3 regions of the Streptomyces sp. CNH287 genome follow, and region 1 is predicted to be linked to each of the others. Evidence: predicted binding sites of a transcription regulator. Region 1 holds the regulator's gene; each other region holds the start of a gene.
What was found. Region 1 encodes HrcA, which represses chaperone genes, less so after heat shock. Its sites were predicted from a motif close to TTNGCACTCNGNNNNNCNGAGTGCNAA; they were not measured.
Positions count from the first base shown of each region.

Region 2: the regulator HrcA is predicted to act here: its motif matches at 1,423-1,449, upstream of groL (chaperonin GroEL).
Region 3: the regulator HrcA is predicted to act here: its motif matches at 1,079-1,105, upstream of groES (co-chaperone GroES).

Region 1 covers NZ_AUKQ01000003.1:567,502-569,767, reverse strand. The annotation lists gene dnaJ (molecular chaperone DnaJ) at 1-885, opposite strand, end outside; gene hrcA (heat-inducible transcriptional repressor HrcA) at 886-1,902, opposite strand; gene H299_RS31745 (MBL fold metallo-hydrolase) at 2,102-2,266, shown strand, end outside.
Region 2 covers NZ_KE384251.1:375,673-377,938, reverse strand. The annotation lists gene groL (chaperonin GroEL) at 1-1,270, opposite strand, end outside; gene H299_RS0125410 (cold-shock protein) at 1,630-1,833, opposite strand; gene H299_RS0125405 (MoaD/ThiS family protein) at 2,237-2,266, opposite strand, start outside.
Region 3 covers NZ_AUKQ01000015.1:89,012-91,277, forward strand. The annotation lists gene H299_RS34580 (polysaccharide deacetylase family protein) at 1-1,058, shown strand, start outside; gene groES (co-chaperone GroES) at 1,265-1,618, shown strand; gene groL (chaperonin GroEL) at 1,723-2,266, shown strand, end outside.

The DNA of each region.
Region 1 (2,266 bases):
GGGCCGGACGTCGATCTCCTCGAGGCCGTCCAGCGTCTCCAGCGGCACCTTGGTGCCGAGGGAGGCCGCCGTCATCGGGATGGTCACCGTGCAGTGCAGGTCGTCGCCGCGCCGCTGGAAGACCGGGTGCGCCGCCTCGTGGATCTCCACGTACAGATCGCCCGCCGGGCCGCCGCCGGGGCCGACCTCGCCCTCACCGGCGAGCTGGATGCGGGTGCCGTTGTCGACACCGGCCGGGATCTTGACCGTGAGGTTGCGGCGGGAGCGGACCCGGCCGTCCCCCGCGCACTCCGGGCACGGCGTGGGCACGACCGTGCCGAAGCCCTGGCACTGCGGGCACGGGCGCGAGGTCATGACCTGGCCCAGGAAGGACCGGGTGACCTGGGAGACCTCGCCGCGCCCGCGGCACATGTCGCACGTCTGCGCCGAGGTGCCCGGTGCGGCGCCCTCGCCGCTGCAACTGCCGCAGACGGTGGCGGTGTCGACCTGGATGTCCTTGGTGGTGCCGAAGGCGGCCTCGTCCAGCTCGATGTCGAGGCGGATCATGGCGTCCTGGCCCCGGCGGGTGCGCGAGCGCGGACCGCGCTGCGATGCCGTACCGAAGAACGCGTCCATGATGTCCGAGAAGTTCCCGAAGCCCGCGCCGAAGCCGCCTGCCCCGGCACCGGCCGCCGACGGGTCACCGCCGAGGTCGTAGACCTGCTTCTTCTGGGGATCGGACAGCACCTCGTAGGCGGTGTTGATCTCCTTGAAGCGGTCCTGCGTCTTCGGGTCCGGGTTGACGTCCGGGTGCAGCTCGCGAGCCAGCCGCCGGAACGCCTTCTTGATCTCGTCCTGCGAGGCGTCGCGCTGCACGCCGAGGACCGCGTAGTAGTCCGTCGCCACTTACGACTCCGCGAGAATCTGTCCGACGTAACGTGCCACTGCGCGTACCGCTCCCATCGTTCCGGGGTAGTCCATCCGGGTCGGTCCCACCACGCCGAGTTTGGCGACCGCCTCTTCGCCTGAACCGTAGCCGACCGAAACGACCGACGTGGAACTCAGGCCCTCATGAGCGTTCTCATGACCGATTCGCACCGTCATGCCGGAGTCGAAGGACTCCCCGAGCAGCTTCAGCAGGACGACCTGCTCCTCCAGCGCCTCCAGGACGGGGCGGATGGTGAGCGGGAAGTCGTGGCCGAAGCGGGTGAGATTGGCGGTGCCGCCGATCATCAGCCGCTCCTCGGTCTCCTCCACCAGGGTCTCCAGCAGCGTGGCGAGCACCGAGGAGATGGTGCCCCGGTCCTCCACGTCGAAGGACTCGGGGAGGTCCTGCACCAGCGGCGGCACCTCGGCGAAGCGCTGGCCCGCGACCCGGCTGTTCAGCCGGGCGCGCAGATCGGCGACGGTGGTCTCGCCGACCGGTGCCGGGCAGTCGACCAGGCGCTGCTCGACGCGGCCGGTGTCGGTGATCAGCACCAGCATCAGCCGGGCGGGCGCGAGCAGCAGCAGCTCGACGTGGCGCACGGTCGAACGGGTCAGCGAGGGGTACTGCACGACGGCGACCTGCCGGGTCAGCTGCGCCAGCAGCCGCACCGTACGCCCCACCACGTCGTCCAGGTCGACGGCGCCGTCCAGGAAGTTCTGGATGGCGCGGCGCTCCGGGTGGGACAGCGGCTTGACGCCCGCCAGCTTGTCCACGAAGAGGCGGTATCCCTTGTCCGTGGGGATGCGGCCCGCGCTCGTGTGCGGCTGGGCGATGAAGCCGTCATCCTCCAGCGCTGCCATGTCGTTGCGGACGGTGGCCGGGGAGACCTGGAGGTTGTGCCGCTGGGTCAGCGCCTTGGAGCCCACCGGCTCCTCGGTGCCCACGTAGTCCTGGACGATCGCGCGCAACACCTCGAGTCTGCGTTCGCTGAGCACCGCGCACCTCCCGTCCCGCCGTGGTTCCGGATCTTCCGCCCTGGCACTCCTGAGCCGCGAGTGCCAGCGACCCCTGGGCCAGTGTACGGCCGAGCGGCGCCGGCAGGGCAGGGGTGGCCCGTCCTCGCCGGTACCGACCGTATCGCGCGCTCGTCGGGCCGGGTGGGCGCGCGGGAGGTGCTCCCGATAGCGTCCCCGCATGGCAGGCGAATGGGAAGACGTCGCACGGCGGGAGGCGCGTGCGGCACACAGCGCGCAGGACCCGTGGGGATGGACGCAGATCGCCCCCGGCGTGGCCCGCCGCCGGCTCCCCGGGTGGGACGCGACGGCCGGCGCGGTCGCCGGACCCGAGGGCGTGCTCGTC
Region 2 (2,266 bases), on a different contig from region 1:
AGACGCTGGACGCCTGGATGAGCGCCACGCCGCCGCCGGCGACGATGCCCTCCTCGACGGCCGCCTTGGCGTTGCGCACCGCGTCCTCGATGCGGTGCTTGCGCTCCTTCAGCTCCACCTCGGTGGCGGCACCGGCCTTGATGACGGCCACGCCGCCGGCCAGCTTCGCGAGGCGCTCCTGGAGCTTCTCGCGGTCGTAGTCCGAGTCGGAGTTGTCGATCTCGGCACGGATCTGGCTGACCCGGCCCTGGACCTGGTCGGTGTCGCCCGAGCCGTCCACGATCGTGGTCTCGTCCTTGGTGATGACGACCTTGCGCGCGCGGCCGAGCAGCTCCAGACCGGCGTTCTCCAGCTTGAGGCCGACCTCCTCGGAGATGACCTGGCCACCGGTGAGGATGGCGATGTCGCCGAGCATGGCCTTGCGGCGGTCACCGAAGCCGGGAGCCTTGACGGCGACCGACTTGAAGGTGCCGCGGATCTTGTTGACGACGAGGGTGGAGAGCGCCTCGCCCTCGACGTCCTCGGCGATGATCAGCAGCGGCTTGCCGGACTGCATGACCTTCTCCAGCAGCGGAAGGAGGTCCTTCACGTTGCTGACCTTGGAGTTCACGATGAGGATGTAGGGGTCCTCCAGCTCCGCCTCCATCCGCTCCATGTCGGTGGCGAAGTAGGCGGAGATGTAGCCCTTGTCGAAGCGCATGCCCTCGGTCAGCTCAAGCTCGAGCCCGAAGGTCTGCGACTCCTCGACCGTGATGACGCCTTCCTTGCCGACCTTGTCCATCGCCTCGGCGATCAGCTCGCCGATCTGCGGGTCGCCGGCGGAGATGGAGGCGGTGGAGGCGATCTGCTCCTTGGTCTCCACATCCTTCGCCTGCTCGAGCAGGGCGGCGGAGACGGCCTCGACGGCCTTCTCGATGCCGCGCTTCAGCGCCATCGGGTTCGCGCCGGCCGCGACGTTGCGCAGCCCCTCGCGCACCAGGGCCTGGGCCAGGACGGTCGCGGTCGTCGTGCCGTCACCGGCTACGTCGTCCGTCTTCTTGGCGACCTCCTTGACCAGCTCGGCGCCGATCTTCTCGTAGGAGTCCTCCAGCTCGATCTCCTTGGCGATCGAGACACCGTCGTTGGTGATCGTGGGGGCGCCCCACTTCTTCTCCAGCACGACGTTCCGGCCCTTGGGGCCGAGCGTGACCTTGACTGCGTCGGCGAGCTGGTTCATCCCACGCTCGAGGCCGCGCCGCGCCTCCTCGTCGAAGGCGATGATCTTGGCCATGTGAAGTGGTCCTCCCGGACGTCGGGGACCCCTCAGCACAGAGTGTCAAGGGGCGGATTTCTCCGGACCGCGCTGGCGCCCGCGACGGACGGCCCGCACACCAGGTGGTTCCTTGCCCCACCCGGTCGGCGGACCTCACCGAACCGGTCCTTCTGTCACTCTCACTGTCAGAGTGCTAACGCCAATGATTAGCACTCGACCCCCTCGAGTGCAAGCGGTCCCCCCGGCGGACGGGCGGGCGCCGGGCGGGCGACGGGCGGGCGGCGGGGCGCGGGCAGGCCGGTTCCGGGCACGCGCGAGGGCCCGCACCCAGGTGGGTGCGGGCCCTCGAAGAGCTGTATGCAGTCCCGGTCGGCGCTTCAGCCGGTGACGCGGACCATGTCCGCCTGCGGCCCTTTCTGACCCTGCGAGATCTCGAACTCGACTCGCTGTCCTTCATCCAGGGTGCGGTAGCCGTCCATCTGGATCGCGCTGTAGTGGACGAAGACGTCCGCACCACCGTCGACCGCGATGAAGCCGTACCCCTTCTCCGCGTTGAACCACTTGACGGTGCCCTGAGCCATTCCAAACTCCCCTATTACTGGCCCTTGCGCGAGCCCGCACTTCGCGAACCCGGGTCAGACCTCACCCCCAGTAACTGGAGATGTGCGCCGGAACGCGTCGACCGCCGCTGAATGTATCTGCCTGAACGCCGTCTGCAACAGGTCAGTTGGACGAGAATTCCCGTCCGGACAGATCGCCAATTAGCCGGAATAACCCGGAAAAGCGGGGCAATTGGGATGGGACATAACGCAGTAACGCGACAATTGCGGCGCCATTTTGGGGCGCAACTTGTCGCGTTCTCGTTGCGTGTGACACGCATGGGGAGGGAGCGAGTCCACTCTACTCCCTTTCGGGGAACCGAAATGCCCCCTCCCGGCCGGGCCGGGAGGGGGCGATCGCCGTACTGGAGGGCGGGCGGGCGGCTCAGCAGCCGCCGGCCACCGCCGGGATGAT
Region 3 (2,266 bases), on a different contig from region 1:
AAAAGGACAATAAGCCTTGGACGGCTTCGCGGCGGGCGCTGGCCGCCTCGGGTGTCGTGCTGGTGGCCACGGTCTGCGCGGCGGTCGACGTACGGCCCGCGTCCGACGTACGAGCCGCCGCGCGTGCGACGGGCGGGGCGGGTACGGCAGGCACGGCGGACGCGGCAGGTGCGGCGAACCCCGCCCGGCCCGGTCCGGCCGCACCGGCCGGCCGCCCGCCCGGGGGAGGCCCCGGGCCGAACCCGGGCGGCCCGCCCGCCGTCGCGCCCGCGGCCCCGGCCCCCGCCGCCGCCCCCGGCCTCGGCGTCACCGCGCAGCTCGCCGAGGCCCGCCACACCGCCGCCGCGCTCAGCACGCACGCCGCGCACATCCAGCAGCGCCTCGCCGCGTACCGCCGCTGGGGGCTCGGCCGGCCGCTCCCCGCGCCGCCCGCGCCGCCCGCGCTCAAGCCGCGGGTGCGGGACGCCGAGGTCGTCCGGCGGGTGCCGACCGAGGACAAGGTCATCTTCCTGACCGTCGACGACGGCGCCGAGAAGGACCCCGAGTTCCTCGAACTCGTCCGCGAACTCGACCTGCCGGTCACGTCCTTCCTCGCCGACGAGGAGGCGCGGCGCGGCACCGGCTACGACTACTTCCGCGCCCTGGCCGGCATCGGCGGCACCGCGCACAACCACACGCTCCACCACCCCTACCTGCCCGCCCTCTCCTACGCCGGGCAGCGTGCCGAGATCTGCGGCCAGCAGGCGCGGCTCAAGGCGGAGTTCGGCGGCCCGGAGCCCCGCCTCTTCCGTCCCCCGTACGGCGCGTACGACCGGAACACGCTGCGCGCCGCGCGCGACTGCGGGCTCGACGCGGTGGTGCTGTGGGGGATGGAGGCGTGGGCCGGACGGATCGACTTCCAGGAGCCCGGACGGCGGTTCTACCCCGGTGCGGTCATCCTCACTCACTACCGGGGCGAGGCGGAGTGGAACGGCTCGATGGCCGACATGACCCGCCGCCTGCTGCGCCTCGCCGCAGCTCAGGGGTACACGCTGGGCCGCCTTGAGGACTACCTGTGACCCGCGCTGCACCGGCGCGCCTGGCACTCTGGTTGACGGAGTGCTAACCGAGGCATAATGTCGGACCTGGCACTCCCTACCGTGGAGTGCCAACACACGGGCAAGCTTCCGGGTGCGTGTCAGAAGCGCTCCCGTAGGCGAGCACGTGTGCAGCGCAGGGCAGACCCGGCACCCGCGACGACGGTTCTGGCCAGCGCCACCCAGACATGAGTTACCCCGCTGAGATCTCCGAAGGGGGAGGTCGGATCGTGACGACCGCCACCAGCTCCAAGGTTGCCATCAAGCCGCTTGAGGACCGCATTGTGGTCCAGCCGCTCGACGCTGAGCAGACCACGGCCTCTGGCCTGGTCATTCCGGACACTGCGAAGGAGAAGCCCCAGGAGGGCACCGTCCTCGCCGTGGGTCCGGGCCGCTTCGAGGACGGCAACCGACTGCCGCTCGACGTCTCCGTCGGCGACATCGTGCTGTACAGCAAGTACGGCGGCACCGAGGTGAAGTACAACGGCGAGGAGTACCTCGTCCTCTCGGCGCGCGACGTTCTCGCGATCATCGAGAAGTAAGTCACCAAAGCCGTCCCTGAAGCCGAAGACTGCTTTGATCTGCGCCCTGGTACCCGCAAGCCGGGGCCGGGGCGCAGTTCGTTCGAGAGGACCCGAAAGCTCCCATGGCGAAGATCCTGAAGTTTGACGAGGACGCGCGTCGCGCCCTCGAGCGCGGCGTCAACCAGCTCGCCGACACCGTGAAGGTGACCATCGGCCCCAAGGGCCGCAACGTCGTCATCGACAAGAAGTTCGGCGCCCCGACCATCACCAACGACGGCGTCACCATCGCCCGTGAGGTCGAGATCGACGACCCGTACGAGAACCTCGGCGCCCAGCTCGTGAAGGAGGTGGCGACCAAGACCAACGACATCGCGGGTGACGGCACCACCACCGCCACCGTGCTGGCCCAGGCGCTCGTCCGCGAGGGTCTGCGCAACGTCGCCGCCGGCGCCTCCCCGGCCGCGCTGAAGAAGGGCATCGACGCCGCCGTCAAGGCCATCTCCGATGACCTGCTCGCCTCCGCCAGCCCGATCGACTCCAAGGAGGACATCGCGGCCGTGGCCGGCCTGTCCGCCCAGGACAGCCAGGTCGGCGAGCTGATCGGCGAGGCCATGGACAAGGTGGGCAAGGACGGTGTCATCACCGTCGAGGAGTCCCAGACCTTCG